Regions from separate parts of the Rhodococcus quanlei genome, predicted to be linked through region 3. Evidence: riboswitches for the same ligand, from Rfam matches in the RefSeq annotation. Region 3 holds a riboswitch; each other region holds the start of a gene.
The links. Region 3 has a riboswitch for cobalamin ahead of ACZI8Q_RS01370 (FecCD family ABC transporter permease). Riboswitches for the same ligand answer to the same signal wherever they lie in the genome.

Region 1 (9,824 bases), on a different contig from region 3:
TCGGGGCACCGGCAGCCTGCATGGCGTCCACGAGACGTAGCGCGAAGTCCCTCCCGACGGCGCGATCGCCGCACGCATCACCTGCGTCGAGCGCACGGTTCGCCACCGAATCCGTGGCGATTGCCCACAACGGACGGGCCCGCACACCCGACGCCTCCCCCAGTGCGTCGATGAGCGCTGTAAGCGTCGACGTGAGCTCGGTCGCCACACTCGAAAGGCCCTCCCCTACCGGAAGAAACACCTCACTCGTCATACCGCCGAAGTAGCCGTCGGGACGCAGGAAAGCTGTCGCGTCCGCCAAGCGCGGATGCGCCGCGAACCCCGTGACGAGGGACGTGGCCACAGGGATTCCGGCCAGAGTCGAACTCGCCGAGTACCACCAGAGCGTTCCGTTCACGCGCGGGTCTGCGCTGCCCCAACGTCGCCCGGTATCGGCGACTCGTTCGGCCATCCACCCTGGGTCCACCATCATATCGGCAGGAAACGTTGCGACACCGGGGCCCGGCCGAACCTGATCGGCAATCGCCGGAACACGCTGCGCCGTAACGCCGTACACATCAATCATCGGCCAACCCCAGAATCTCCATCGACCGTCTCGGATGGGTGTGAACTCGGGCCTTGATCCCGAACACACCACCAAGCAGCGCCTCGTCGAGCACGTCCGCCGGCGGCCCATCCGCCACCAGGACGCCCCCGCTCATCACGGCCAACCGGTCACAGTATTCGACCGCCATCCGCAGATCGTGCATGGTGACGACGACCGCGAGACCGCTCGCGGCAAGATCTGCGAGAACCTTCATCACTGTCAACTGCTGGCGCAGATCCAGGTGGTTGGTGGGTTCGTCGAGGAGCAGTATCCGCGGCTGCTGCGCCAATGCTCGCGCAATCGAGACACGTTGCCGCTCACCCCCGGACAACGCTTGCACGTCACGCGAGGCCAGGCCGATCAGATCGACCCTGCGCAGGCATTCTTCGACAATGACGCGATCCGCCTCGGTCGGGCGATCGAGGAGGCCGCGATGCGGGACGCGGCCCAGTGCCACCGATTGCCGCACGGTCAACCCACCCGATGTGGTCGGCTCTTGGGTGCTGACACCGATCGTGGTGGCGAGAACCCGACGGCTGACGTGTTCGGTGTCCGCCCCTTCGACCCACACAGTCCCGCTGTGCGGACGCAACGCACGATAACCGCACCGCAACGCCGTGGTCTTCCCGGATCCGTTCGGCCCAACCAGGCCGAGGATCTCACCCGGACGTACCGAGAAATCGATCTCCCGAAGCACCTGGCGCGAGCCGAGCACCGCGGATACACGCTCGAGCGCGAGGGCACCCTTTCCGGGCACTTCTGCCGTCACAGTCTCGTCGATTGTCTGCGCCTCTTTGAAAGTCACTGCTCAGCCTTCCGATACTGGCGGTACAGCATCCATACGAAGATGGGTGCACCGATGAGTGCGGTGATGACACCAACCGGAACCTCCGTGTTCGACACGATCGTGCGCGCCACGGTATCGGCGATCACCAAGGCAATCGCACCGACGAGCATCGCCACTGGGAACAGCCGCACGGCCCGCGTGCCCACCAGATAACCCGCCAAGTGCGGAATCAGCAGTCCGATGAAACCGATACCGCCCGCCACGGACACCGCAGCGCCGGCCAGCAGCGAAACTCCGAGCAGTGACACGACGCGGAACCTGCGCACATTCATGCCGAGTGCGCTCGCGCCGTCGTCACCGGTCTTGAGCAGATCGGTGCGGTTCGCCCCGAGCAGCACCGCTGTGCCGACGAGCGCGAGAACGAGCCCGGGAAACATCGACGTGGACCAGCGGGAGCCGCCCAAACCGCCCGCCAACCAGTGCATCACGGCACTGAGCTCATTGTTTTCGGCCACCACCAGCAAGGTGAAGGTGATCAGCGCCGAGAAGACCTGCGCCAACGCGACTCCCACCAGAATGATTGCCGTGGGCTGCGGGTAGCGGCCGCCGATCGCCAGCGACAGAAACAACGGAATCATCGCACCGACGAACGCGGCCGCCGGAATCGTGAACGCTCCGAGTGCACCCGCACCGATGCCCAACACCATCACCAGAACGACACCGAAACCGGCACCCGAGGACACACCGAGCAGATAGGGGTCGGCGAGCGGATTGCGCGTCACCGCTTGAGCTACAGCACCCGCCAATGCCAGCGCGGCACCCACCACCGCAGCGGTGACGGCACGGGGCAGTCGTGAATCCATGACGATCGCTTCACGGGCATCGGACCACCACGTATCGAATCCGCCACCGGCGATCGCGTGCACGACGATGGCCCACACGTCACCGACGGGGATGTGCACGGAACCGAACGACACGGCCAGGCCCATCCCGAACAGCAAACTCACCGCGAGTGCGACCAGCAGTGCTCCGAAGCCGAACCGTCGGCGCCGGTACTCGACGGTTTCTTCTCCTGCTGTGTGCGAATCTCCTGCTGTGTGCGAATGTTCTCTTTCGAGTGTGCTCGTCACGACTGCGGCACCCGGTCAGGATGAAGCGCGTGCGCAATCGTTCGGGCGGATCGCAGCAACCGCGGGCTCTCGAAGAAGTCACTCAGTGGGACCACAACGAAGTGATCGTTGCGTACGGCGGGAGTCGTCATCATGATCGGCTGCGATTTCAGGAAGTCGATCTTCTGCTCAGCACTCTTGTCCCCGTAGTCGAGGACCACGATGGCCTCCGGGGCACGCTCCCCGATGGTTTCCCAGGTGGTGTCCGGATACGGCTTCTGCCCCTCCGAGAACAGGTTGATCGCACCCGCGTAGTCCGCGATCAACTGGCCGGCCCCCTCACCGCCGACGGTCATCGGAGCGTCTTCTCCCGAGTCGTAGAAGAAGGTAGGAACAGGCGGGGCCTCGCCGATCTGCTCCCGCAGCTTCGTCAACCCGTCGACCACCCGGTCGATGATCTTCTGTGCGGCCGCCTCTTCGCCGAGGATGCGACCCAACTGCGAGTAGTCGGTGCGCAGCAGATCGAGATCGGGGAATCCGGTGCCGCAGTACTCGGAGAACATGAAGGTGGGAATCCCCTTGCTCTCGAAGAATTCGCGGGATCGGCCCTCCTGTTCGTTGAACGCGCTCGTCATTCCGCCGACCACGAGGTCCGGGTCGAGGTCGAGGATCTGTTCGGAAGTGGGGTGCTGGTCCGACAAACTCGGAATCTGTGCGTACTCGTCCGCAAACTCGGGCAGTGGCGTGTCGTCGGCGTCCCCCATACCGACGATTCGGTCACCGACCCCCATCTCGATGAGCACCTCGGTGACATGACTGTCCATGGACACGATCCGTTGCGGCGGCGCCTCGAATTCCTGGGTGCGATCACAGTTGGTGATCGACACCGGCTCGGCGAAGGGTTGCGCGGACGCGGCATCGGCCACGCCGTCACCGCGGGAACAGCCACCGACCAGAAGAGCAGCGGCCAGAACGATCACACCACCACGGGGGAACGACAACAAACGCATGTAAACCTCATTGCGGGCTCAGAGCCACGAACAACGACCAGCTCACCCCACCGCGCACCGCGGCGGCGCGGGCAGGACTCCGTTTCGTAGACCACGACGAACAGGGGGTCACACACCGTCCGACGGGTAATCGGGCTCGTGACCGACCGTGGTCGACCACCTACCGTTGCGGGTCAGCGCCGGATTCGGACCGGCTTCCCCCATCGAATGGCTGCACGTGCGCTGTCGAGTATGCCCGATTGCTCGCGACGTCCTGCGGGGAGATCCCCGTCACGCTCACACCCCATCCGCCCCACCCGCATTACAGTCGACAAGGTCGCAACCGCGCCGATAGATCCGGGGAGAACGCATGACACGTTGGGCATCGCTAGTCGTCACACGAAAATGGTGGGTGTTGATCATCGCCGTTCTCGCGGTGGTGGTGAGCGGTGTATGGGGCGCCGGCGTGTTCTCGAAGCTCAGCCAGGGTGGGTTCGTCGACCCGAACAGTGAATCCGCCGAGGTCGCTCGCATCGTCGAAGACACTCTGGGCCCCCAGACGCCGAGCATCATCGCGATCTACACGCCCCCCGAGGGCGAGACCGTCGAGGATATCGGGCCCGCGGTCACCGCGAATCTGACCGAGTTCAGCAGCGAAGTACCCACGCACTCGGTCACCTCCTATTGGACCGCAGATCCGATGACGAAACCGTCGATGCTCTCCGAAGACGGCACCATGGCGTCGGCAGCGATCACCGTCGATCCGGACGCCGACATCAACATCGCCAATTTCAACGACCTGCTTCCCAAACTGGAGGTCGAGGGCGTCGACGTCCAGTTCGCCGGCAATTCGACGGTCGGGGTCTCCTTCAACAACCACCTGCAGAGCGACCTCGTCCTTGCCGAAGCCATTGCCCTACCGATCACCCTCGTGCTGCTGGTGTTCATCTTCGGCGGCCTGGTCGCCGCAGCAGTCCCGGTCTTCGTCGGCATACTCTCGATTCTCAGCGCCCTGGCCACATTGCGCGCACTGACGCTGTTCACCGACGTCAGCACGTTCGCCATCAACGTCGCGTCGCTGCTCGGACTGGGACTCGCCATCGACTACGGGTTGTTCGTCGTCGGGCGGTTCCGCGAGGAACTCGATGCGGGTGCCTCGCCGATCGAGGCCACCCGGCGCACCATCCTCACGGCCGGACGCACTGTCGCGTTCTCAGGACTACTGCTGATCTGCGCGTTCTCCGGCATGCTCGTGTTCCCGCAGGACGTGATCAAGTCGCTCGGATTCGGCGCGATCGCGGCCGTGGTCGGTGCCGCAGTCCTGTCACTGACGGCAGTTCCCGCCCTGCTGGCGATCCTGGGGCACCGCATCAACGCACTGAGCTGGCGTAAAGGCGCAGCTCAGCGGGGTGAAGAACGGGCCCGCAAGTTCTGGGGCACCGTCGTGACCCGCGTTATGGGTAAGCCGATCGCCGTCGCCGTCACGATCGTCATCGGCCTCCTGGTGCTGGCCGCTCCCCTGACGAAAGCCACCCTCGGCGAGGTCACGTACACCGCTCTGCCCGAAGGCGACCCGGCGCGCGTGGCCACCGACGTCCTCGTGAACGACTTCCCCACCACCGGAAACGGTGCGACCGTCATCCTGCGCGGGACGGACGGCACCGCCCCGACTCCCGCGGACGGACAGGCCGTTGTCGAGTCCGCGAGCGATATCGACGGGGTCGGTCAGGTGACGCTGGTCGGGTCGAATGCCGAGTTCGCGGCCGTTCAGGTGACGTATTCGGAAGGTGCCGACGGCGACGAGCAGAGCAGTGTCGTGTCGAGTCTGCGCGCACTCGAGCCACCGGCAGGGACCGAACTTCTCGTCGGCGGTGGGCAGGCCACGGTGGACGACAGCAACGCCGCGATCACGGAGTGGTTGCCAGTGATGGTGGCGATCATGGTGATCTCGACTCTCATCCTGTTGTTCCTCGCGTTCGGGTCGATCGTGTTGCCGATCAAGGCGGTGTTGATGGCCGGCATCAGCCTCGCCGCCACCTTCGGTGTGCTGACGTGGGTCTTCCAACTCGGACACGGCGCCGAACTGCTCAACGTGAGCCCGTCTGATCTCGAACCGACGTTCGTGGTGCTCATCATGGCTGTGGTGTTCGGTCTCTCCACGGACTACGAGGTGTTCTTGATGTCGCGCATGGTGGAAGCCCGCGCCGAAGGAGCGTCCACCGAGGAAGCAGTGAGGTTCGGCGCAGAACGCACCGGACGCATCGTCACTGCGGCAGCCTTGCTGCTCATGATCGTGACGGGGGCGTTCGCGATCTCCGGTCTGTCGGTCATGCGGTTCCTCGGAGTCGGCATGATCGTCGCCCTCATCGTGGATGCAACAGTGGTGCGCATGCTGTTGGTGCCGTCGTTGGTCAAGCTGATGGGTGAGGCGAACTGGTGGGCGCCGGGATGGATGAAGCGCCTGCACGAGAAAGTTGGCATCGGACACTAGCCGCCAAACTTACCCCGGAGTAAGTTCAGGTCATGGCGACGTACATCGTGACCGGCGGAACCGGATTTCTGGGCCGCAACGTACTGGCCGAACTGCTGCGGCAGGACGAGAACGCCCACGTCCATGTCCTCGTTCGGCCAGGCTCGGCGGAGCGTTTGGCTGCGATCGCACAGCTGTTTCCGGGCGGCGACCGGATCGAGCCGCTCGTCGGAGACCTGACCGAACCGAATCTCGGTGTCGAGAATCCACCCGCAGCCGAGCACGTACTTCACCTCGGCGCGATCTACGACCTGACGGCCGGCGAGGAGCAAGCCGACACGAACGTGCGTGGCACCCGCTCGGTGATCGAGTTGGTGCGGCGGTTGGGCGCCACCCTCCACCACGTGTCGTCCGTTGCGGTGGCGGGCGACCACCGCGGCCATTTCGACGAGGACGACTTCGATCTCGGTCAAGGCTTTCCCACCGCGTATCACCGCACGAAGTTCGAGGCCGAGAAACTCGTCCGAGAGGCGGGGGACATTCGCACCCGCATCTATCGGCCCTCTGCGGTGGTCGGTAGTTCGGTGACAGGCGAGATCGACAAGATCGACGGCCCCTACTACATGTTTCCCGCAATCGCGGCGTTGTCGAAACTCCCGACCGCATTGCCTCTCCTCATACCGGACCTGGGCACCACCAACGTCGTTCCCGTCGACTATGTGGCGCGGGCGCTCGTGCAGTTGATGACGCAGCCCGACCTCGACGGCCGGACCTTCCACCTGGTCAACCCGAAGCCACAGCCGATTCGTGAGATCTACTCGGCACTCGCAAAGGCTTGCGGCGCTCCACGTCCCGTTGCGGAGGTACCGCGCAGCCTTGTTCGCCCCTTCATGGAACCGACGTCGATCGGGCCGATCGATGCCGGGCGCGCATTCGCACTGAAAGCGATCGGCATTCCACCCGCATTGCTCGGCACCATGACGCTGCCCGCCCTCGGCAGCGAAGCGACACGGAACGCATTGAACGGCAGTGGCATCGACGTACCCGAGTTCGGCGAGTATGCGGCGACCCTATGGGGGTACTGGCGCGAGCACCTCGACCCCGACCGCGCGCGACGCGACGACCCGCACGGGCCGCTGGTGGGGCGCCGCGTCGTGATCACGGGGGCCTCGTCGGGAATCGGCCGCAGTTCCGCCCTGGCGATTGCCCGCAAAGGTGCGACCGTGCTGCTCCTCGCACGACGGGCGGACGAATTGGCGGCCGTGGTCGAGCAGATCCGTGCCGACGGTGGGAGTGCGCACTGCTACCCATGCGACATCACCGACAGCGAATCGGTCGACCGGACAGTGGCTACCATCCTCGACGAACACGACCACGTGGACATGTTGGTGAACAACGCCGGCCGGTCCATCAGACGCGGGATTTATCACTCCACCGACCGACTGCACGACTACGAGCGGACCATGGCGGTCAACTACTTCGGCGCCGTGCGGATGATCCTGGCCCTACTCCCCCAGATGCGGGCACGACGCTTCGGACACATCGTGAACATCAGCAGCGCCGGAGTGCAAGCATCCACGCCACGCTTCTCGGCATACGTGGCCAGCAAATCCGCCCTCGACGGATTCACCAATGTCGCTGCAGCAGAAACCCTGTCGGACGGAATCACCTTCACCACCATCCACATGCCGTTGGTGCGTACGCCCATGATCGCACCGACAGCCCAGTACAACGCCGGGCCGGCGGCGAGCCCGGAGGACGCGGCCCGCACGGTGGTACGCGCCCTCGTCGAACGCCCGAAGCAGATCGACGCACCACTCGGAACACTCGGTGAGTTCGGATCCTTCTTCGCGCCACACACCAAAGACCTGATGCTCCACCAGTTGTACAAGATGTTTCCGGATTCACCGGCGGCCCGTGGCGAACAACCGGCAGACGCGAGTCCGCGCAAGCCCACGAAGCGGGGTAGCACCATCCCTACCCCACCCCTGCTCGGGAGCGTCGGCCGGCGGGTGGGCAACCTGATCCCCGGCGTGTACTGGTGACTGTCTAGTGGTGACGTGTCAGCTCGTGCACGTCGCGAGCCACGAGCGGCCTGACGGCCTTCGGCACCGCACCACAACTCGCAGGGCGAGGTGGCAGCTCCACCTCGTCGATATCCACCGACCACTGGCGACCGTCCGTGTGGACCACCGTGTCGCCGACGACGCTCAGCCCGTTCACACCGGCGTCCACCCGCTCACGAACCGCCATCTCCGCGACCTGGCCACGCGGATTCCACACGCTACGGCCACGTAATCCTTCGAGTTGCACCTCGCCGCGGCCGGCCGCCTGCATCGCCGCAACGCTTGCGGCGTCACCGAGCCGGCCATACGAATAGCCGCTGGGTAGCAGAATCATCGACGGTGCGAATCGGTGTCCCCCAGTGTGCGAGCACTCCCACACGCCCCCACCGAACTCTGCGCCGTCGAACTCTGTGGCCAGGGCGGCAGCCACCGGGCGGCCGAGCACGGCACAGCACTGGTCACGCTTGCCGTGCGCACACACCAACGCGATCGGGCCGTCCACACGAGCACCGATTCCGGGCGCATCACCGCCGACGAGAGAGAAGTCCACGTCGAGCAGCTCCGCAGGCTCTGAAACTTCCAGTCGCTCACACCACGATCGGTTCGGGTGCGATTGCGCGAGCAAGACAGTGTGCGCGGGACGCTCCGGATTTCCCCCGGTCAGTGTGCTGCGGCCCGGGCGTCTGATGAACATGATCCGAACCCCGGCAGCGTCGGCGCGGACACGCAATGCTTCGGCCAGGTCGGTCCCCAGCGCCGCCCCGTCCAGGACGTCCCGGCCCCAACCGCCGGGAAACTCCAGACACACCCAACCGCTGACCTGCGCTGCTGTACCGGCGAGCGGCTCGTCGCGCGCAGACATGGCGGAACACGTCGTCACCCCAGCTTCCATCACGACGACATTCTGTCAGTCGTGGAACTTCCGCCTCTCGGCGAGTTGTTGCACGAACTTCTCGATCCGGCGTGCGCGGGTTTCCGCCCGCTTGGCGTCCTGTAGTCGGTAGAAGATGGCATATCGGTTCTGACTGTTCAAGGTTTCGAAGAAGGCAGCCGCCTCCGGGCTGCGGGACAAGGCCTCGAGGAAGCCGTCGGGCACCTTCGCGTTCTTCGGCCCCTTGTAGGCCCGGTCCCAGTAGGCCCGGTCCCAGTAGGCCCGGCCCCAGCGACCGTATGCCTTGGTTCGTTCGACCTCTGATCCAGCCGAAGCGCAAAGCGACTTCGAGTACCTGCACATAATCGATGGACGTATGGGCGGACGACTTCTTCGCCATCTTCAACTCGAGCCCTGGCGACGAATCGTGATGTGCCATCATCCAGGAACAAAACTCGGCCTGGTCGGCGAACAGCTCGACGGGCAGATCCGACGGTGACTGCCATCGCCTCAGCGTCGCGGTTCCCAGCGGAAGAGTGCGCGGGCCAGCAGGAAGGCGACCGCCACCCAGCCCAGCGTCGGGAGCAGGAGCATCAGATTCTCGACGAGTTCTCCAGTTCCGTTCCACGCGTTGATGTTGAGCTCGGTGGCCGCACCGCCGGGGAGCAGTCGTTTGAGCCAACCCAGGCTCTCGGTACCGGTGATGCCCACCCAGAACGCGACAGCAGAGGTGCCCATCGTGATGGGAAGGGTCGTGACCTGGGCGTGCTCGGGGGAGTTGGTGATTCCGGCGGTGGCCAGCGCGAGCCCGACCATCATCAGCACCAGCGTGAGTCCTGAGACGATCAACAGCGGGATGTTCGCCGGCGCTGCATCGACGTAGGCGAGCACCCCGAGGACCGCGGTGACCTGCACGATGCCGATGATGGCCGGCGGGCCGACGATG
Region 2 (9,824 bases), on a different contig from region 3:
CGACGGCAAGGCCGTGGTCCCCGCCGGCGACATGGTTCAGCGGATCAGGGCAGCGGTGTCCGCTCGGCGCGACCCCGACTTCGTCATCTGTGCTCGCACCGACGCCCGCGCCATCGAGGGGTTGGATGCGGCCATCGCACGGGCGAACGCCTACGTCGACGCTGGAGCGGACATGATCTTCGTCGAGGCGCTCGCCGACGAATCGGAGTTCGAGAAGTTCCGTGCCGGTGTCCGAGTGCCATTGCTGGCCAACATGACCGAGTTCGGCAAATCCGATCTGCTCTCGGCATCTGCGCTCGAGAATCTCGGGTACAACGTCGTGATTTATCCGGTGTCTACCCTGCGGCTTGCGATGTTCGCCGCGGAACAGGGACTGCGCGAGATCGCGGAGACCGGCACTCAGGCCGGCGTCGTCGACCGGATGCAGCACCGCAGCCGGTTGTACGAATTGCTGCAGTACGAGAACTACAACGAATTCGATTCCGGGATCTTCAACTTCACACTCGAGGGGGAGTCATGACGCAGATCCGCAAGGGACTCACCGGTGTCGTCGTCGACACGACGGCAATCTCGAAAGTGGTGCCCGAAACCAATACCCTCACCTACCGCGGATACCCCGTGCAGGACCTCGCTGCACACTGCTCCTTCGAGGAAGTGGCGTATCTGCTGTGGAATGGTGAGCTGCCCGACGACGGCCAACTGCAGTTGTTCACCCAACGCGAGCGGGCGCAACGCCGAGCCGATCGCTCGTTGCTGTCCTTGCTGGCCAAACTGCCGGACACGTGTCACCCGATGGACGTGGTGCGTACCGCCATCAGCTACCTGGGTGCTGAGGACCCGGAAGAAGACGACAACGCATCGTCCGCCAACCTCGACAAGTCACTCCGCATGATGGCGGTGTTGCCGACGGTGGTCGCCGCCGACTTCCGGCGCCGTCGCGGCCTCGATCCGATCAACCCACATTCGCACCTCGGATTCGCGGAGAATTTCCTCTACATGTCCTTCGGTGCGGTGCCGGACACGAGGATCGTGAAGGCGTTCGAAGCCTCGCTGGTGTTGTATGCGGAACACAGTTTCAATGCGTCGACCTTCGCCGCTCGCGTGGTGACGTCGACGCTGTCGGACATCTATAGTGCGGTGACGGCCGCCATCGGAGCGCTGAAGGGGCCGTTGCACGGCGGCGCGAACGAGGCCGTCATGACCATGATGCTCGAGATCGACGATCCGGCCCAGGCGTCGGAGTGGTTGCGGGGCAAAATGGCCGACAAGCAGAAGGTGATGGGCTTCGGCCACCGCGTCTACAAGGACGGCGACTCCAGAGTGCCGACCATGCGCGCCGCTTTGCAGGACGTTGCGGCGGTGACCGATGGCCAGAAGTGGCTGGACATGTACGACGAACTCGAGCGCACCATGCTCGACGCCACGGGAATCAAGCCGAATCTGGATTTCCCGGCGGGTCCTGCCTACTACCTGATGGGCTTCGATATCGAGGTGTTCACACCCATTTTCGTGATGGCGCGCATCACCGGTTGGACTGCGCACATCATCGAGCAGGGGAGTGCGAATGCCCTGATCCGGCCGCTCAGTGAGTACTCGGGTGTTGATCAGCGAGTCCTCGCCCGCTGACCGCCCTCACCCCTGTGCGTGGTTTGCGAGTCGCCCGACTCGCAAACCACGCACAGGCGGCGGAGTCGCCTACAGCTCGGCGCGAACCAGTTTCGCCGCTTCGACGAGGTTGCGGAGCGACTCCTCGACCTCGACGGGGCCGCGGGTCTTGAGTCCACAATCCGGATTCACCCACAGCCGTTCCACCGGAACGGCTTTCAGTGCTTCGCGGAGAGATTCGGCGATCTCGTCCACGCTCGGTACCCGCGGAGAGTGAATGTCGTACACGCCGGGCCCGACCCCCAGGTCGAAGCCCACCGCGTTGAGATCGTCGAGTACCTCCATGTGTGAGCGTGCTGCCTCGATGGACGTCACATCGGCATCCAACTTGGCGATGGCCTCGATGACCTCACCGAACTCCGAATAGCACAGATGCGTGTGGATCTGCGTCACATCGGCAACCCCGGAAGTGGACAACCGGAACGCACCGACGGACCAATCCAGGTAGGCGGTCTGTTCGGTAGCGCGCAAAGGCAGCAGCTCCCGTAGCGCGGGTTCGTCGACCTGAATGATCTTGACGCCCGCAGCCTCGAGGTCGACCGTTTCCTCACGGATCGCGAGGGCGACCTGGTTGGCGGAATCGGCCAGGGGCTGATCGTCGCGCACGAACGACCACGCGAGGATGGTCACCGGACCGGTCAGCATGCCCTTGACCGGGCGCTCGGTCAGTGATTGTGCGTACTCGATCCAGTCGACGGTCATCGGTTTCGGTCGCCGAACGTCGCCGAACAGGATCGGCGGACGCACGCACCGGCTTCCGTACGACTGGACCCAGCCGTTGGCTGTGGCGAAGAATCCGTCGAGTTGCTCGGCGAAATACTGCACCATGTCGTTACGTTCGGGCTCGCCGTGGACGAGGACGTCGATGTCGAGCTGCTCTTGTAGCGCCACCACATCGGCGATCTCACCACGCATCCGCGCCAGGTACTCGGCCTGGTCGATCTCGCCCTTGCGCAATGCGGCACGGGCGATGCGGATCTGCCTCGTCTGTGGGTACGACCCGATTGTCGTCGTGGGAAGCGGTGGGAGATCGAGTGCGGCTTGCGCCTGACGGCGTTCTGCAGCCGGGCTGCGTCCAGCGTCGGATTCGATTGTCGTGGCCAAGCGTTCACGTAGTTCCGCGTCGTGCAGGCGGGCGTCGGTGGCGCGAGTCGACGCGGCCGCGCGGGCCAGTGCGAATTCGTCGTCGACCGATTCGCGGCCCTTGGTGATCGCGGTGCCCAGTGCAACGACCTCGCGCACCTTTTCACTGCCGAAAGCCAGCCAGGAACGCAGCGCTTTGTCGAGTTCCGTCTCCGCATCGAGCGTGTACGGAACGTGCAGCAAGGAGCACGACGTCGACACTGCAAGCGAGCCGACGTTGCCGAGGACGGTGCTGACGGTGGCGAGGGCCTTGCCGAGGTCGGTGCGCCAGACGTTGCGACCGTCGACGATGCCGGCCACCACGTGCTTGTGAGCCAACCCGGGAACCGATGGAATCGAGTCGCTTCCGGCGACAAGATCGAGTGCGAGCCCCTCGATTCCGGTGGAAGCGAGGGCAGGCAAGGCATCACCGAGACTGCCGAAGTAGGACGCGACCAGGATGGCCGGCCGACTCTCGGCTCCGGACAGAGTGTCGTACACGCGTGTGGCGACGGCGATCTCCTCGGTGGTGCGATCCGCGACCAGCGCAGGTTCGTCGATCTGCACCCATTGGGCACCCTTGTCGGCGAGCAGTGCGAGGAGTTCGGCATACAACGGCAGCAACTCGTCGACGCGATCGAGGAGCTTTGTGTCGGATCCCACTCCTTTCGAGAGCAGAAGGAACGTGACCGGACCCAGGACTACCGGTCTGGCTGGGATGTCCAGTGCGAGTGCTTCGTCGAGTTCTGCGAGCACTTTGGACGGATCCAGCGAGAACGTCGTCGACGGCGAGATCTCCGGCACGAGGTAGTGGTAGTTGGTGTCGAACCACTTGGTCATCTCGAGCGGCGCGACCGCGTCATTGCCTCGTGCCGCCGCGAAGTAGCGGTCGAGCGGGGTGTCGATATCCGCAACGCGCTCGGGCAGGGCACCGAGCATCGCAGCAGTATCGAGGACGTGGTCGTAGTACGAGAAGGTGTTGACGGGAACGGAGTCGAGCCCGGCGTCACGCAGCTCGGTCCAGTTCTGGGCACGCAAGTCGGCGGCGACCGACTCCAGCCCGGCAGGGTCGAGCTTTCCTGCCCAGTAGGCCTCGACGGCCTTCTTCAGTTCGCGATTGCGGCCGATGCGAGGGGAGCCCAGCACGGTCGCTGTGAATGAAAATGTCACGAGTTTCTCCAGTTGCGTAGCGGTACGGTCACCACCGGCAAGCGGGTACACCTCTCGAGCCCAGGACAGATTTCAAGCGCACGGAGGTCTACGCGCCCATTCCACGGGGCGGTGAACCGTCGGGCACGGCGTGCCCGACGCAGTCGGCAGGTCTTCGGACTCGCAGGCAGCCGGCGTATTCGACGTCGGACCTAGTGGCCGTCGCTTCCCAGGCGTTGAAGACCCAGTGCATGGTGACGGCGGTCGTTCCTGCTCACCGCTGCGGGACAGTTCCGGATTCTCACCGGATTCCCTCTCACACGTAACGCCTCGAAAGGCGCACGTGCTTCGACGCCGAGCGCAGTCTTCGGGGCTCCTCACGACCGCACCGGGCGAACCAGCTGCACCGACCAGCATAGCCGTCTCTTTGCGGCCGAAACCCCCGGTGCGTGACGAAGGAGGGTGGACACTCGTCAACCGCTCACAGGGGATGATTCGCGTGGATGGAGAGAAGTCGCTAGTGTGGTCGGCATGCAGCGCGCATATTTTTGGTTTAGCAGGCCGGCCCTGGGTGGGTCGGTCGGTGTTACCACGCGCTGACCTCCACCCTACGAGCCGGATACAGACCGGCTCGCTGGAGTTCTTCACAGTCTTCGAGTCGGTTGGAACAGGAAACCGACGTAATGACTATCACTATCGACAATTCCGTTGCCGTCGACGAATCCACTCTCGACAATCAGCGAACTGTTTCGCTGAGTCCTCTCGTACCGCCGTCAGTGGTCCGCGGTGAGCTGACTCCCGGCGACGTTGCGTCCGCGACGGTCCGGACGGGACGTGCGGGAACGGTCGACATCCTGCGCGGCGACGACGACCGCCTGCTCGTCGTGGTCGGCCCGTGCTCGGTCCACGACCCGGCAGCGGCCATCGACTACGCACGCCGCCTGGCGTCCAAGGCCGAAGAATTGCGTGCCGACCTGCACATCGTCATGCGCGTGTACTTCGAGAAGCCGCGCACCTCGTTGGGGTGGAAAGGTCTGCTCAACGACCCACATCTCGACGGAACGTTCGACATCGACAGCGGCCTGCGGATCGGCCGCAAGCTGCTGCTCGACATCTCCGACCTCGGCCTTCCGGTCGGCTGCGAATTCCTCGATCCGATAATGCCTCAGTACATCTCCGACCTCGTGTCCTACGGTGCGATCGGTGCCCGCACGGCTGCGAGTCAGGTGCATCGTCAGCTGTGCAGTGCACTGTCCATGCCGGTGGGGATCAAGAACTCCACCGAAGGTGACGTGCAGGTCGCGGTGGACGGAACGCGTGCTGCCGCAGCAAGTCACGTCTTCCCTGGCACCGACCTCGACGGACGTGCAGCACTGGTCCGGACTGCCGGTAACCCGGACTGCCACGTGATTCTGCGCGGCGGTACCGACGGCCCCAATTACGATGCAGAGACTGTTGCCGACACGGCGTCGCGGCTGCGTAAGGCCGGGTTGCCCGAATGTGTGGTGGTGGATGCGAGTCACGGCAACAGCTCCAAGAATCACGAGAAGCAGATCGACGTCGTCTCGGATCTTGCGGCCCGAATCGAAAACGGGGAGAAGGGTGTTGTCGGTGTGATGCTCGAAAGCTTCCTGGAGGCCGGGCGTCAGGACCTGCGCCTCGGCCACGTCGACGAGCTGACGTACGGCAAGTCGATCACCGATGCGTGCCTGGATTGGGAGAGGACGGCAGCGCAACTGGATCGCCTGGCGAGCGCTGTTGCCGCACGACGGCAGTGATGGTCAGCGGACACCACGCGTGCGGAACTGCACACTGATTCGCGGTCCCGTCGGACGTTTGCTCTTGGGTACGCAGTGTTCCCACGTGCGCTGGCATGATCCGCCCATCACGAGCAGGTCGCCGTGCCCGAGGGGGAAGCGCAGCGACGTGCCCCCGCCGCGCGGTCGTAGGAGAAGCGACCGCGCGGCGCCGAGAGACAGGATGGCGATCATCGTGTCCTCTGTGCGGCTGCGTCCGGTGTCGTCACCGTGCCAGGCGACGCTGTCGTTCCCGTCTCGGTAATAGCAGAGCCCGGACGTCGCGAACGGTTCGCCCAACTCGCGTGCGTAATGAGCCGACAAGGTGTTGCGACTCGTGACGAGCATGGAATCGGGCAGTGGTGCGCGTTCGTCGTAGAAGCTGACGAGCCGGGGAACGTCGACGACTCGGTCGTACATCTGCCTGCGCTCTGCCCGCCAAGGCACGACGCTTACCAAGCGTTCGAACAACGCATCGGAACCCGACAACCAGCCGGGTGCGGTGTCGACCCACGCGTCCCGAGCGAGCGGAGTACGAGTGAGGACGCTACCCAATTCGCCGAGTTCGGCACCGAGGGCCGAGTCGTCGAACAGCGATGGCTGGAGCATGCAACGAGCCTACCTCGAGGTATCGAACGGGTGTTCGATGTCAACTGATCGGGGTGAAGTCTCGACTGCTGAGGTATGTCGGACGCGGTGCCTGCGCGGCGTACGGCTCCGTCGGCGGGTTCTCGATGCTGTTGAACACGATGAACAAGTTCGACCGTGCGAACGGTGTGATGTTGCCGTTCGATCCGTGCATGCAGTTCGAATCGAAGACCGTCGCAGAACCGGACGGCCCCGTCATGACCTCGATGCCGTACTCGTTGGCCATTCCGGTCAGGGTCTTCTCGTCGGGGGACCCGGTCGGCGGTGCGGTGCTCACCAGCGATTCCTTGAAGTAGTCCTCGGGCGTGCTTCCCGCGCAGGAAACGAACTTGCGGTGCGATCCCGGCATGATCATCAGCCCGCCGTTGTAGCCGTAGTTCTCGGTCAACGCGATGGAAATGCTGGCCGCGCGCGGCGCCGGCATGCCGTCCTCGGCGTGCCAGGTTTCGAAGTCGGAATGCCAGTAGAAGGCGCCACCGCCGAAGCCAGGTTTGAAATTGAGTCGTGACTGGTGAACGTACACGTCGGAGCCCAGAATCTGTCGAGCGATACCGACAACTTCGGGGCGGCGGATGATCTCGTCGACCACCGAGCTGAGCAGGTGAACGTCGAAAACCGAACGCACGTCACCGCCCCCGTTTTCGCGGACCACGCGGCCATCGCCATGTAGACCCTTATCGCCTGCGAGGCGGTACATTTCGTCGTTCAGCGCGAAAACATCCCGTGTCGAGACCAGAGCATCCTTCGAATGGAAGCCCCGTGCGTCGTAGTCTGCGACCTCCCGTGCCGACAGTGGTCCGCCTGGGGGAGCGTTGCGATTCGGTTCGATCCAGGTGACGGGATCTTGTCGGACGCTCACTGTGCACTCGCTGCGGTCACGTGTGGGGTAGTGGTCGGCGACAACCGTACGCATACTTTCAGGCTCACCCTCTCAGGTCAGGAATATCGGTACTTCACCGACGTTCCCACTGGTCGTCGCTTCATGCAACCCGTCAGCGCCAGCGTCACAGGCCTGTGCGCAGGCTGGGAACGTCGGATCGGGCTCGGTCCGGTCGCTCGCGCGGAAAGTGTCGGAGGACGGGTTTACCGTGAGCGCATGTCGATGGAATTTCAGGTCACAGTTGATTCACAGCAACCGCACCAGCAGGCGAAATGGTGGGCCAGCGCGCTCGATTGGGAGATGGAGCCAAGTGATGAGAACTTCATCCGCGGGCTGATCCAAGCCGGTCATGCCCGAGAATCGGATACCACCACGTTCGAGGGCGTGCTGATGTGGCGCGGGGGAGCGGCGATCCGCGATCCCGAACACCCTCAGCGCCCGCGTGTCTTGTTCCAGCTCGTCCCGGAGTCGAAACAGGTGAAGAACCGCCTTCACCTGGATCTTCGTGCCGGCGACGGGCGAGAGGCGCTGGCCGAGAAGCTCGTTGCAGCCGGGGCCACCATTTCGCACCGCGGTAGTCAGGGGCCCTACGAATGGATCACGATGACGGACCCGGAGGGCAACGAGTTCTGTCTGTGTTGAGGGCAGCTCAGCGGTAGTTGCTCGGGGTACTGCCGGTCCAGCGCTTGAAAGCCCGCCGAAAAGCGCTGGGCTCCGAGAATCCGAGCCGAGCGGAGAGCGTCTCCACGGCCTCACCGCGTCGGAGACCGGCGACGGCTGTGTCGCGGAGAACTTCCTCGCGCAATTGATTGAGTGACGTACCGTCCTGGCGAAGCAGTCGGCGCAGGTGCGGGACGCTGATGGACAGCATCTCGGCGATGTCATCGGCGGTCGCAGTCCGCCCTGTCACGCCCAACTCGAGGGCGCGGCGTACCTGCGCGGACGCGGCGGAGTCGTAATCCCTTTCGGACAGAAGGAGGTTCGGCGACCCGCGAAGGTAGTCTTCGAGCGTTTCCTCGGTTTGGATAACCGGAAAACGCAGTGCCGCGTTGTCGAACTCCAGTGAGGGTGCGGGGCAGCCGAAGGTGACCGGCACTCCGAAGATGTAGTCGTAGTTCTGGGCCAGCCCGGCAACCGGCGCGGGATAGGGGACTTCGACGGACAGCAAGGGCACTCTCTTGCCGACCAACCATGCTGCAAACCGGTGCAGAAGCAGGAGCGAGAAATCTGTGGTGATACGTGCCGCCTCATCGGAAAGGTCCGAGTCGTCTGTGCGGCCCGGCATGAGGGTGACGCGGGTGCTGCGTTCACCCGAATCGAGGTGTAGTGGCGGCAGGGCGGGGAGGGCACGCACCAGATCGGCAAGACGGTAGATCACCGATCTCAGATCGGGTCGGTGAATCAGTGCCAGGCACAGTAGGCGAAAGGTGCCGCGGGGTACGGGTGCTCGGCCCAGGCCGAACAACTCGTCGTCGGTCACACGCCACACTTCCTGTGTGAACGCGGTGACCTGTGCCGGTGTGAGCCTGGCCAGGGGGTCTGCCAGGGCTGCGGGCGTGATACCGGCGGTGGTCAGTGCGGAGCCGAGATCGGTACCGGTCTGATCGGACAGCTCCAGTGCCCGTCGGACGAAATCTGCGGGAATGGTTCGCGCGTTCACCGTGTCCGTGTTCATCGCGCAGACTCCCAGGGGTTCATCGCGCAGACTCCCCGAGTGTGTGCAGACGCCGGGCAGCTTCGCCGAGAACTTCGTCCTTCTTGCAGAACGCAAAGCGCACCAGGTGATTCCATTGATTCGGATGGTCGGTGAATACGCTGATCGGCACGGCGGCCACCCCGATACGTTCCGGTAGGGCGCGGCAGAACGCCATTGCGTCGTGCTCACCGATTGCGCGAATATCGGCGCACAGGAAGTAGGTTCCCCCACCTGAGAAGACATCGAAGCCCGCGTCCGTGAGCGCGTGGTGCAGCACATCGCGTTTGGACTGTAGGCCGGAAGCCATATCGCGGACCCAGTTCTGTTCGTGCTCCAGAGCGTGCGCGACAGCCGGTTGGAACGGCGCACCACCGACGAAGGACAGATACTGTTTGGCCGCGCGCACACCGGCGATCAGATCGGCCGGACCGCAGGCCCACCCGATCTTCCATCCCGTCACGTTGAACATCTTCGCCGCACTCGACACCGTGACGGTGCGTTCCCACATCCCGGGCAGCGACGCGAGCGGAGTGTGCACCCGTCGGTCGAAAACCAGGTGTTCGTACACCTCGTCGCTGAGCACGAGTAGGTCGTGCTCACAGGCGAGTTCTGCGATGGCACGAGTCTCGTCGTCGGTGAAGACGGTGCCGGTGGGGTTGTGTGGGGTGTTGACGACGAGCATCGTGGTGCGCTCGGTGATCGCTGCGCGAAGGGCATCCACGTCCAATCGGAAGCCGGAACCCGACGGTACGAGGGGTGCGGTTCTGCGGACGGCGCCGGCCAAAGCCACCGTGGCTGCATAGGAGTCGTAGAACGGTTCGATCAACACCACTTCGTCTCCCGGTTCGACCAACCCCAGCAGCGTCGC
Region 3 (9,824 bases):
TCCACCCCACTCGTAGTCGAGGAACCGAACACCCTCGTCGTTGACGATGATGTTGTCCGGACACAGATCCGAGGGACTGAACGCCCGAAATCGTCCGCTGTCGAACAATTTCTCGGCCTGCGTGACTTGTTCGACCGCATCGGCGGGAACCTCGATTCCGAGGTGATCCTGCAAGAGTCGGGGCACCTCGGCAACGGCCCGACCCACCTGGCCGGCCACGAAGTCGTCGCATTGCTCGACCTCCGCCCTGCGAAGCAATGCGGTGAAGTCCTCTTCGCGTCCGACGGTCGCAGCGTGCATCCGCCCCAGAGCCTGCGCCATCGCCATGAGTGTGTTCGTGACCGTGTCCGTATCGGAATGTTCGAGCAGCGAGCTGATCGATGTCGCATCGCCGAGATCACTCAACACGAGGATGCGCGCGTCGAGGTCGGATGCCAACAGCTCGGCACCCGGCCGCACATCGGTGTGCAGTGCGGTGGCGAACTGGTAAGAGACGGCCTCCCGCAGAAAGGCGGTATGGGAATCATCGGGCGGCCCCTCGCCGTCGGGCATCCACGAGTCGGTATGACCCCCGTCTCGCACTTGCTTCACGACGAGAGTTCTCGGCAGCGAGAACGGATTCTCGGCGACTCTCACCCGCAGCACGATGGTGGGGCCACTACCCCCGAGATCGACGGGATCCACGAGGGTCACGGGTGCGCCGGTGCGCCGGGTGAGCAGCTTCTCGGCTGCGGCAACTACCTCGGAAACGGGGTCTGCCAAAATTGCGATCATCGGTAACCAACCTACCTTTTGGTGACGCACGTCATCGACCTTCCCCGTCGGCCTGTCAGGCGCGGGCGATCGATTCCCAGTTCGGATCGTCGACCACCGCCACGAATGTGACATGACTCACATCCGGGACGTGGGCGATCGATCAGTTCACGTCACTTGCCGGTCGCCGCACCTTCGCCTGTGTCTGCCTTCGCGGATGCCGATTCAGTGGGTCCAGCATCTCCCGTTTCGGTGCTCGGCGCTTGTTCCTTCGGTACCGGCTTGGCATCGATTCCGGACTCTTTCCGTTGCGCTGCCGTGATCGGCGCCGGCGCATCGGTCAGCGGGTCGACGCCGCCGCCCGACTTCGGGAAGGCGATCACCTCGCGAATCGAATCGACTCCGGCGAGTAGTGCGGTGATCCTGTCCCAACCGAAGGCGATTCCACCGTGCGGCGGTGCACCGAACGCGAACGCGTCGAGGAGGAACCCGAACTTCTCCCGGGCCTCCTCCTCGGAGATACCCATGACACCGAATACACGCTCCTGCACGTCTTTACGGTGGATACGAATGCTGCCACCGCCGATCTCGTTGCCATTACAGACGATGTCGTACGCATAGGCCAGAGCCGATCCGGGATCCGTGTCGAAGGTATCGAGCGACTCCGGCTTGGGAGAGGTGAACGCGTGGTGGACCGCGGTCCACGCGCTCCAGCCGAGTGCCACGTCCCCGCTGGCGGTGGCGTCCGCTGCAGGTTCGAACATCGGGGCGTCGACCACCCACACGAACGCCCACGCGTTCTCGTCGATGAGATCCTGCTTACGGGCGATCTCACCGCGTGCAGCGCCGAGCAACGCCCGCATCGCCTTGGTGGGGCCGGCGGCGAAGAAGATGCAATCGCCCGGCTTCGCGCCCACGTGCGCGGCGAGGCCCGCACGCTCGTCCGCCGAAAGGTTCTTTGCGACCGGTCCGGCGAGCTCGCCGTCCTCGCCCACCAGAACGTAGGCGAGCCCCTTCGCTCCGCGCTGCTTCGCCCACTCCTGCCAAGCATCGAGTTGGCGGCGTGGCTGACTCGCTCCACCGGGCATGACGACCGCACCGACGTACGGCGCGCGGAACACACGGAACGGTGTCTCCGCAAAGTACTCGGTGCACTCGACCAACTCGAGGTCGAATCGGAGGTCAGGCTTGTCCGAACCGTACCGACGCATGGCTTCCGCGTAGGTCATCCGAGGGATCGGCTCGGCGATCTCGTGGCCGATCAGACGCCACACCGAAGCGAGAATTTCCTCCGCGAGGAGGATCACATCGTCCTGGTTCACAAAGCTCATCTCGATGTCGAGCTGAGTGAACTCGGGCTGACGATCTGCCCGGAAGTCTTCGTCGCGGTAGCAGCGAGCGATCTGGTAGTACCGCTCGATTCCACCGACCATCAGCAACTGCTTGAACAACTGCGGACTCTGCGGGAGCGCATAGAACGACCCCGGTTGCAGCCTGGCGGGCACCAGAAAGTCGCGAGCACCCTCGGGGGTGGAACGAGTCAGCGTGGGTGTCTCCACCTCGACGAACTCGTGGTGGGCCAGAACCCCGCGCGCTGCGGCGTTGACCTTCGAACGCAAACGAATGGCCTGGCCGGGGCCTTCGCGACGGAGGTCGAGGTAGCGGTGTTTGAGTCGCGCTTCCTCGCCTGCCTGATCGTCGAGCTGGAACGGCAACGGCGCGCTTTCGTTGAGCACCTCGAGGTCCGTGGCGTTCACCTCGATGGCGCCGGTCGCAATCTCGAAGTTCCGGTTACCTTCCGGTCGAGACTCCACCGTGCCCGTGATCTTCACGCAGTACTCGGCACGAAGTCGATGCGCTTGCTCCGCCGCAGGTCCTTCACGGAACACGACCTGCGAGACACCGGAAGCGTCGCGCAGGTCGATGAACACCACTCCACCGTGATCGCGGCGCCGGGCAACCCAACCGGTCAGGGTCACGGTTTGCTCGGCGTGCTCGGCTCTCAGAGAACCGGCGAGATGTGTGCGTAGCACGGGATTCCTTTCGAAACGTGGAGCAAGCTACTTCTTCGGCTGTGATCCTACGGAGACGTACGGCGCGATCGGAAACGCCCACCCGATTATGGTCCGTGGTCTCCGGGCTCGCCGACAAGTCGGCGTTTCGACGGCATCCTGCTGCACCTGCCCCGGAATCCGGCGCTACTGCTAGCATCCGGGTTGTTGCTGGTCCACCCTTCTTCGGTTGCGCGGAATGGTGGGGTAACAGGGAATCCGGTGAGAATCCGGAATTGGCCCGCAGCGGTATTCGGGAACGACCGTCGTCAACAGCACTGGGTACACATCCGCGTATGTGCGGGTGAACCCGGGAAGCGGCGACCAGTAGGCAGTGCCTTCGCACACGCCCGTAAGTCCGAAGACCTGCCAGCACACCACACGAGAGATGCGTGTGGTGACCGACGGCTTCGAGGCACAAGCCAGGGTCCCCGCCGATGGTGCGTTACTGTGCGCCTTCCGCGCGGTGCCTGAGTGCCCCTTCGAGGTCCTCAACAGGCGAGGACACCGATGAACACGCTCGACACAGCGCCACAAGCGGTGCGTGGGCCCATACGTGCCGCGTCCACTGCACCACTCGTCCGCACCACCGTGATCGCTGCGGGCGTCACCGCCGTGCTGGTCGTCTCCGCACTGGTCGCGGTCGGGATCGGAACGGTCCCGATCCCATGGTCGGACACCGTGCACTACCTGTCCGCCTACGTCACCGGCAGTGTCATCGAGCCTGACGAGGTCACCCGCTATCGCATCATCGCCGATACACGGCTGCCCCGCGTCCTGCTGGCGATCGTGGTCGGTGCGGGATTGTCCATGGTGGGTGTGGCGGTCCAGGCAATGGTGCGCAATGCGCTCGCCGACCCTTTTGTGCTCGGCATTTCCTCCGGCGCTGCGGTCGGCGCGACGTCGGTGATCTTGTTCGGGGTGTTCGCCGCGATGGGAATCGCCGCAATCTCGTTAGCCGCCTTTATCGGCGCCCTGGTGGCGACCGTGCTCGTCTATGTCGCTGCACGCACCCGCGAGGGTCTGTCGCCCCTGCGTCTTGTGCTCACCGGTACAGCCTTGGCTTACGGGTTCTCCGCGATCACCACTGTCATGGTGTTCGTCTCCCCGCGCGGCGAGGATGCCAAGTCGGTGATGTTCTGGTTGCTCGGCAGTCTGGCGCCGGCCAGATGGTCGGCGTTACCTGTCACCACCGGCGTTGTGGTCATGGGTGCGATATTGCTCCTCGTGTGGTCCACAAAGCTCAATGCCTTGGTCATGGGTGACGATGTGGCCAGCGGCCTCGGTTTGGATGCGCAGCGGTTCCGTGTGCAGCTGTTCGTCGTGTGCGCGGCCATGACCGGGACTCTTGTCGCGATCGTCGGAGCGATCGGATTCGTCGGCCTCGTCGTTCCGCACGTGACACGCATGATCGTCGGCGCAGACCACACCAGAGTGCTCATCATTGCTCCTCTGTTGGGAGCCGTCTTCATGGTGTGGGCCGACGTGATCAGCCGCGTCGTAGTCGCACCCTCGGAGCTCCCCATCGGCGCGATCACCGCGTTTGTCGGTGTCCCGACGTTCGTACTCCTCATGCGTGCCCGCCGCTACACGTTCGGCAACACATGACGACGGGGCTTGGCCGCCGCATAACGACCCCCACCGACACACAGACGTCGACTGAACCACGATGCCGACAGAAGGAACCTTCCGCATGGACTTGACGATCGAGGACCTGACCGTCGAGGTCGCCGCGAGCACCTTGATAAGGGGCGTGGACCTGGCGGCACGTCGCGGCGAACTCGTGGGACTCGTCGGACCGAACGGCAGTGGCAAGTCGACAATCCTTCGGTGCGCATACCGCGCTCTGCGGCCCACTGCAGGCCGTGTACTGCTCGATGGCGCCGACGTACAGAGCATGACGATGAAACAGAGCGCCCTGCGCCTCGCCGCGCTGAGTCAACAGGCGACAGTCGAATTCGGATTCACCGTCGACGAGGTCGTGGCCACCGGCCGCCTGCCGCACACCAGCGCGCTCGGTCGCGACAGCCACGATTGCCACGCGATCGTCGCCGAGGCTCTGCGAACTGCTGGGGCCGCCCACTTGTCGTCGCGTTCCTACCTGGAGCTGTCCGGTGGCGAACGGCAGCGCGTCCTGATCGCCCGAGCTCTCGCCCAGCAACCGCAGGTCCTCGTTCTCGACGAGCCCACGAACCATCTTGACATCAAGCATCAGATCGACGTTCTACGTAAAGTCCGCGACCTGGGAATCACGGTGCTCGCTGCGCTGCATGACCTCAACCTCGCAGCGATGTTCTGCGACCGGATCTATGTCCTCGATCGGGGCACCATTGTCACCTCCGGAACCCCACGTGAAGTGCTGGTGCCGAGCATCGTACGCGACGTATTCGGCGTCGAAGCGCACGTGATCACTCATCCCCATACCGGTGCACCGCAACTTCTGTACTCGCCGAACACGATGTCCGACGACCCTGCCACCCATCTCGAGGAGATCACCACCGCATGAGAATCCGCAACGCGTTGACCTGCTCCGCGCTCACTGTGTCCGCCGTCCTGCTTGCCGGATGCGGCGCCCAGATCGATGACACCTCCACCGAGGCAGCGGCCGGATATCCGGTCACAGTCACCAACTGCGGTGTCGAGAAGACCTTCGACGCGCCACCGGACAACGTGGTGGTCAACGACATCAACATGACGGAGATGATGTTCGCGCTGGGCCTCGAAGACCACATGGCCGGCTACATTCTCAGCGACTCGAAGGACGGTAATGCCGCCGCGTCCCCATGGAAGGACAGTTTCGAAGCGGTGCCGCTGCTCGGCACCAAGATCAACAAGGAACTCGTCCAGGGCGCAAGTGCCGACCTCGTTTTCGCGGGCTGGAACTACGGATTCACCGAATCCAGTGGTGTCACACCGGACGTGCTGGCGAACGTCGGCATCCCCAGCTACGTTCTCACCGAGTCTTGCCGCCAAGGCGACAGTACCGCTCGCGGCATCATGGATCCGATCCAAGCGCTCTACACCGACATCGACAACCTCGGAACGATCTTCGGGGTACCCGAGCGGGCCGACCAGCTGATAGCCGACTACAAGAAGACGATCTCCGATGCCCGCGCGACAATCCCCGCCGACAGGCCGGCACCCACGGTATTCCTGTACGACGACGGCACTACTCAGCCACTCACTGTCGGTACCAACGCAGCGGCACATGACGTCATCACACGCGCGGGCGGCAAGAATATCTTCGATGACATCGACGACAGCTGGACCGATGTCTCCTTCGCCGCGGCCGCCGACCGCAATCCTGACGTGATACTGATCAACGACTACGGCAGTACTTCTGCAGAGCAGAAAGAAGAATTCCTTCGAAGCCACCCGCTGATGGCGAGCACGACGGCAGTCGAGAACGGCAACTTCTTCGTGCTTACGTACCCGCAACTGACCGAAGGCCCACAGAATCCTCAGGCCATCGCGGATTTCGCCGAGTACCTAAACACACTCAGCGACTCCTGAGTGGACCTGGATTCTCGTACCGGCCAAGGACGTCAGAACAACGTGAGTGTCTCGGCACGGGCAGATTGTGCGCCCCGTGGGCCGGGTGCGCCAGCGCCCTCCACAGCACGCTGCCGCTGTGCTGGCGCCTCCGACTCGACGCTGGGCACGAGTCCGTGCTTGACGATCAATGGATCGAGGCGCCGCTTCAACCACGCCTTGTATTCGGTACTGACGTAGGCGCCGCGACCGTACAGCTGCCGGTACTGCCGAATCAGGGCGGGGTGTTCCGCTGCCAGCCACGTCAGGAACCACCCCTTGGTACTCCCCCGCAGGTGCATCGGAAACGCGGTAACCGAATCGGCACCGACGTCGGCAATGGCACCGAGTAGTCCGTCGAGGTGCCGTTCGGAGTCGGTGAGAAACGGGATGACGGGCGCGACCATGACATTGCACGGCAGGCCGGCATCACGCAGGGCGCGAATCAGGTCCAGTCGCGCGCGTGTGGACGGGACCCCGGGTTCCAGGGACTTCTGCAGGTCCTCGTCGTGGATCGCGAGTGACACCCCGATACTCACCGGAACCTGCTGCGCGGCCAACGACAGAAGCGGGATGTCCCTGCGAAGCAGCGTCCCTTTGGTGAGTATCGAGAACGGCGTGCCCGATTCCACGAGTGCTCGAATCACTCCTGGCATCAATCGGTAGCGGCCCTCTGCACGCTGGTAGGGATCGGTGTTCGTCCCCAGCGCGACGTGGTCACGCTGCCACGACTTCCGGGAGAGTTCCCTCCGGAGCACCGCGCCCACGTTGGTTTTCACCACGATCTCGTTGTCGAAGTCCGACCCTGCATCGAGATCGAGATATTCGTGCGTGGGCCGCGCGAAGCAGTATTTGCATGCGTGCGAGCAGCCTCGAAATGTGTTGACGGTGAAATGGAATGGAAGGGCTGCTGCGTCCGGAACTTTGTTGAGCGCGCTCTTGCACAGCACTTCGTGGAAGGTGACCCCGTCGAAATCGGGGGTACGCACGGTCTGCACCAAACCGGAACGATCGAGACCGGGCAACGCACCATCGTCGAGGCCGATCGCTTGCCCGTTCCATCGCATGACCTAATGCGAACATACGTTCTAATGCCTGTCAATGCACTGGCCCCTCATGCCTGAACAACGCCGCGCCGAGTAGCGCCGGCCTGTGGTGCTGGTGGTCGGCGCTACTCGGGTCAGGCACGGTCAGGCCGCTTGGGGGCCGGCGCGTTTGCTGACGGTGGCGCGGTGGTTCGACGGCAGCGGCTGCGGTCGCGTCCCAAACGGTGAAGGCGGCAGGAACCAGGGATGCCGATCGGTACCCATCCGAACGTCCCACCCGGAGTGATGCAACAACCGGTGGTGAGTCGCCGGGGGGAATTTCACCCCCCGGCGCTCTCAGAACCGTGCGTGACAGTCTCCCGTCACACGGCTCCCGACGTCGAGCCTGAGGGCAATGCCCCGTGTCGCCAGTGGACGAACATGCCCGGATACTCGGAGGCGATCTCCGCCAACCTGCGTCGCGCTTTCGCTTTGTAGCGATGCAGGTGCTTGTATTTCCGGCACGCCCAACTCACCAGATGGCGGTTGAGTGCTTCGGCCAGGAAGCCGATCAACGCGGACTTGTAGAAGCGCCCGTAGTAGTTGATCCAGCCCGCCACCACTCGATTGATCCTCGCGCGACCTGCTTGAAAGAGAGGTCGGTACGGCGACCCAGACGCCACCCACGAATAACCGAACCCATCGACTTGCACGCAGCCTTGCTGACCGCCGGAAGGAAACCGACCTTCCAACCGTCGCTATGGATGCGCGCATACCGCGGGCGGAACGTGTAGCCGAGGAACGTGAACTCGACCAACGCACCAGCGATGCGAGGTCTCCCGTCCTGGGCGCAGTACACGATCCGAGTCTTCTCAGGATGTAGTCGTAACCCGAACTTCCACAACCGGGCAGCGATCAGGTTGCGTATGAACTTCGCTTGCTTCTCGCTGCCGCAATGGACGATCGCGTCGTCGCAGTACCTCTCGAACCTGACCCGGTCCTGGCCGTCATGCAACCACCGGTCGAATGCATAGTGCATGAACAGGTTCGACAACAACGGGGAAATCGCAGATCCTTGTGGGGTCCCGCGATCCCGGGACGCCAACGTCCCGTCCGACTGTTGAATCGGTGCCGTGAGCCACCGCCGCACATACAACAGCACCCACGGCAGGTCGGTGTGATGCTCTACCGCCTTCAGGATCGGTTCGTGCGGCACGTTGTCGAAGAACCCCTGAATGTCCAGATCGATCACCCAGGACTGTTCCCAACACCGCTGACGGCAGGTTGCGACCGCGTCCAACGCAGACCGCCCGGGGCGGTAGCCATACGAGTCGGGGTGGAACACCGGTTCCGCCTCCGGCTCGAGCGTCATGGTCACCACCGTCTGAGCAATCCTGTCCGCGACCGTCGGCACGCCGAGCACCCGCACACCCTTCCCACCTACCTTCGGGATCTCCACCGCCTTGACCGGCGGCGGGAAATAAGATCCCGACGACATCCGATTCCAGATTTTGTACAGGTTGTCCTTCTCGTCCTGCGCAAAATCTGCCAGTGACTGCCCGTCGATCCCAGCAGCCCCCTTGTTGGCCTTCACTTTCTGATATGCAGCCCAGACCAGGTGCTTGGAAATATCAAACGCCTTGCCCCCAGACCTTGTCTCGATCATCGGATTCCTCCCAACAACAGCTGGTTGATCAGTAATCGACACACGACGACCCGACCCCTTCGCTCCACTCCCATTACAGGCGCTTCACCACTACTACGAGCCGGTCCGCCCTCCTGCCCCGCAGGTCGGTATCACCGACCGCCTCAACGCTCTTCACGTCTTGACTGTGTCCTTCTCGCCGAACGCAATACGTTCGCCGGTTCGGGGCGAGGAGTTCTCCTGTTCCGTATCGAAGCCGTCTGGTCGAGCTCGCGCCACCTATATGCCGGACACCACCGAGGCAGGAGGCAGATGACCCCTTGGCTCATCCCGGAAAAATCACCAGTTTCCGGTTTTGATGTCATCTCATGCGTTACGACACGTCGTCAGTGGTTCACTCACGTTCGCCTTCTCGACCCTCACCTGCCGCCGTCATTGCGGCGACTTTTCCATGACGCTCACCACCACGGCTCATTCACCGCAGCAGCTCATGGCGGTTTGGAACCACCCTCTGCCGGGCGACCCCGAAGGACCTTCCTTCATCTTCGATACAGCACTACAACAGCAAGATTCAGCTTCTACATCAGAACCTCACTCTCGTATTCAGGACACACGGTGAAATCCGCACAACAACACCAGATTGTCCATATCGGTGGGCCCGTGATCGACCCAATGAACAATGTGATGGCCTTCGCACCACGACGGTGGTGCCCCACAATTCGGGAACGCGCACCCACGATCACGGGCCACCAAAGCACGGCGTTGTTTACCGGTCACCGTGCGGACCGCGTCCCCCAGATCAAGGGGTGCACCATGCGG

Region 1: another riboswitch for cobalamin. It lies ahead of ACZI8Q_RS16135 (ABC transporter substrate-binding protein); the one in region 3 lies ahead of ACZI8Q_RS01370 (FecCD family ABC transporter permease).
Region 2: another riboswitch for cobalamin. It lies ahead of metE (5-methyltetrahydropteroyltriglutamate--homocysteine S-methyltransferase); the one in region 3 lies ahead of ACZI8Q_RS01370 (FecCD family ABC transporter permease).

Annotation. Positions count from the first base shown of each region.
Region 1 is NZ_JBUYWD010000022.1:79,270-89,093, forward strand. Features, by position in the region: gene ACZI8Q_RS16120 ((2Fe-2S)-binding protein) at 1-565, opposite strand, end outside; gene ACZI8Q_RS16125 (ABC transporter ATP-binding protein) at 558-1,343, opposite strand; gene ACZI8Q_RS16130 (FecCD family ABC transporter permease) at 1,388-2,398, opposite strand; gene ACZI8Q_RS16135 (ABC transporter substrate-binding protein) at 2,500-3,492, opposite strand; cobalamin riboswitch at 3,597-3,734, opposite strand; gene ACZI8Q_RS16140 (MMPL family transporter) at 3,842-5,962, shown strand; gene ACZI8Q_RS16145 (SDR family oxidoreductase) at 5,995-7,986, shown strand; gene ACZI8Q_RS16150 (sucrase ferredoxin) at 7,991-8,899, opposite strand; gene ACZI8Q_RS16155 (YdeI/OmpD-associated family protein) at 8,915-9,241, opposite strand; gene ACZI8Q_RS16160 (ABC transporter permease) at 9,389-9,824, opposite strand, start outside.
Region 2 is NZ_JBUYWD010000015.1:6,031-15,854, forward strand. Features, by position in the region: gene prpB (methylisocitrate lyase) at 1-520, shown strand, start outside; gene ACZI8Q_RS12470 (bifunctional 2-methylcitrate synthase/citrate synthase) at 517-1,626, shown strand; gene metE (5-methyltetrahydropteroyltriglutamate--homocysteine S-methyltransferase) at 1,696-3,957, opposite strand; cobalamin riboswitch at 4,086-4,298, opposite strand; gene ACZI8Q_RS12480 (3-deoxy-7-phosphoheptulonate synthase) at 4,620-5,714, shown strand; gene ACZI8Q_RS12485 (alpha-ketoglutarate-dependent dioxygenase AlkB) at 5,718-6,341, opposite strand; gene thpD (ectoine hydroxylase) at 6,382-7,293, opposite strand; gene ACZI8Q_RS12495 (VOC family protein) at 7,477-7,902, shown strand; gene ACZI8Q_RS12500 (AraC family transcriptional regulator) at 7,910-8,920, opposite strand; gene ACZI8Q_RS12505 (pyridoxal phosphate-dependent aminotransferase) at 8,955-9,824, opposite strand, start outside.
Region 3 is NZ_JBUYWD010000002.1:131,051-140,874, forward strand. Features, by position in the region: gene ACZI8Q_RS01360 (phosphotransferase family protein) at 1-774, opposite strand, end outside; gene aspS (aspartate--tRNA ligase) at 927-2,786, opposite strand; cobalamin riboswitch at 2,960-3,192, shown strand; gene ACZI8Q_RS01370 (FecCD family ABC transporter permease) at 3,315-4,412, shown strand; gene ACZI8Q_RS01375 (ABC transporter ATP-binding protein) at 4,498-5,310, shown strand; gene ACZI8Q_RS01380 (ABC transporter substrate-binding protein) at 5,307-6,317, shown strand; gene ACZI8Q_RS01385 (Rv2578c family radical SAM protein) at 6,350-7,402, opposite strand; gene ACZI8Q_RS01390 (group II intron maturase-specific domain-containing protein) at 7,744-7,980, opposite strand; gene ltrA (group II intron reverse transcriptase/maturase) at 7,932-9,026, opposite strand; gene ACZI8Q_RS01400 (HNH endonuclease signature motif containing protein) at 9,609-9,824, opposite strand, start outside.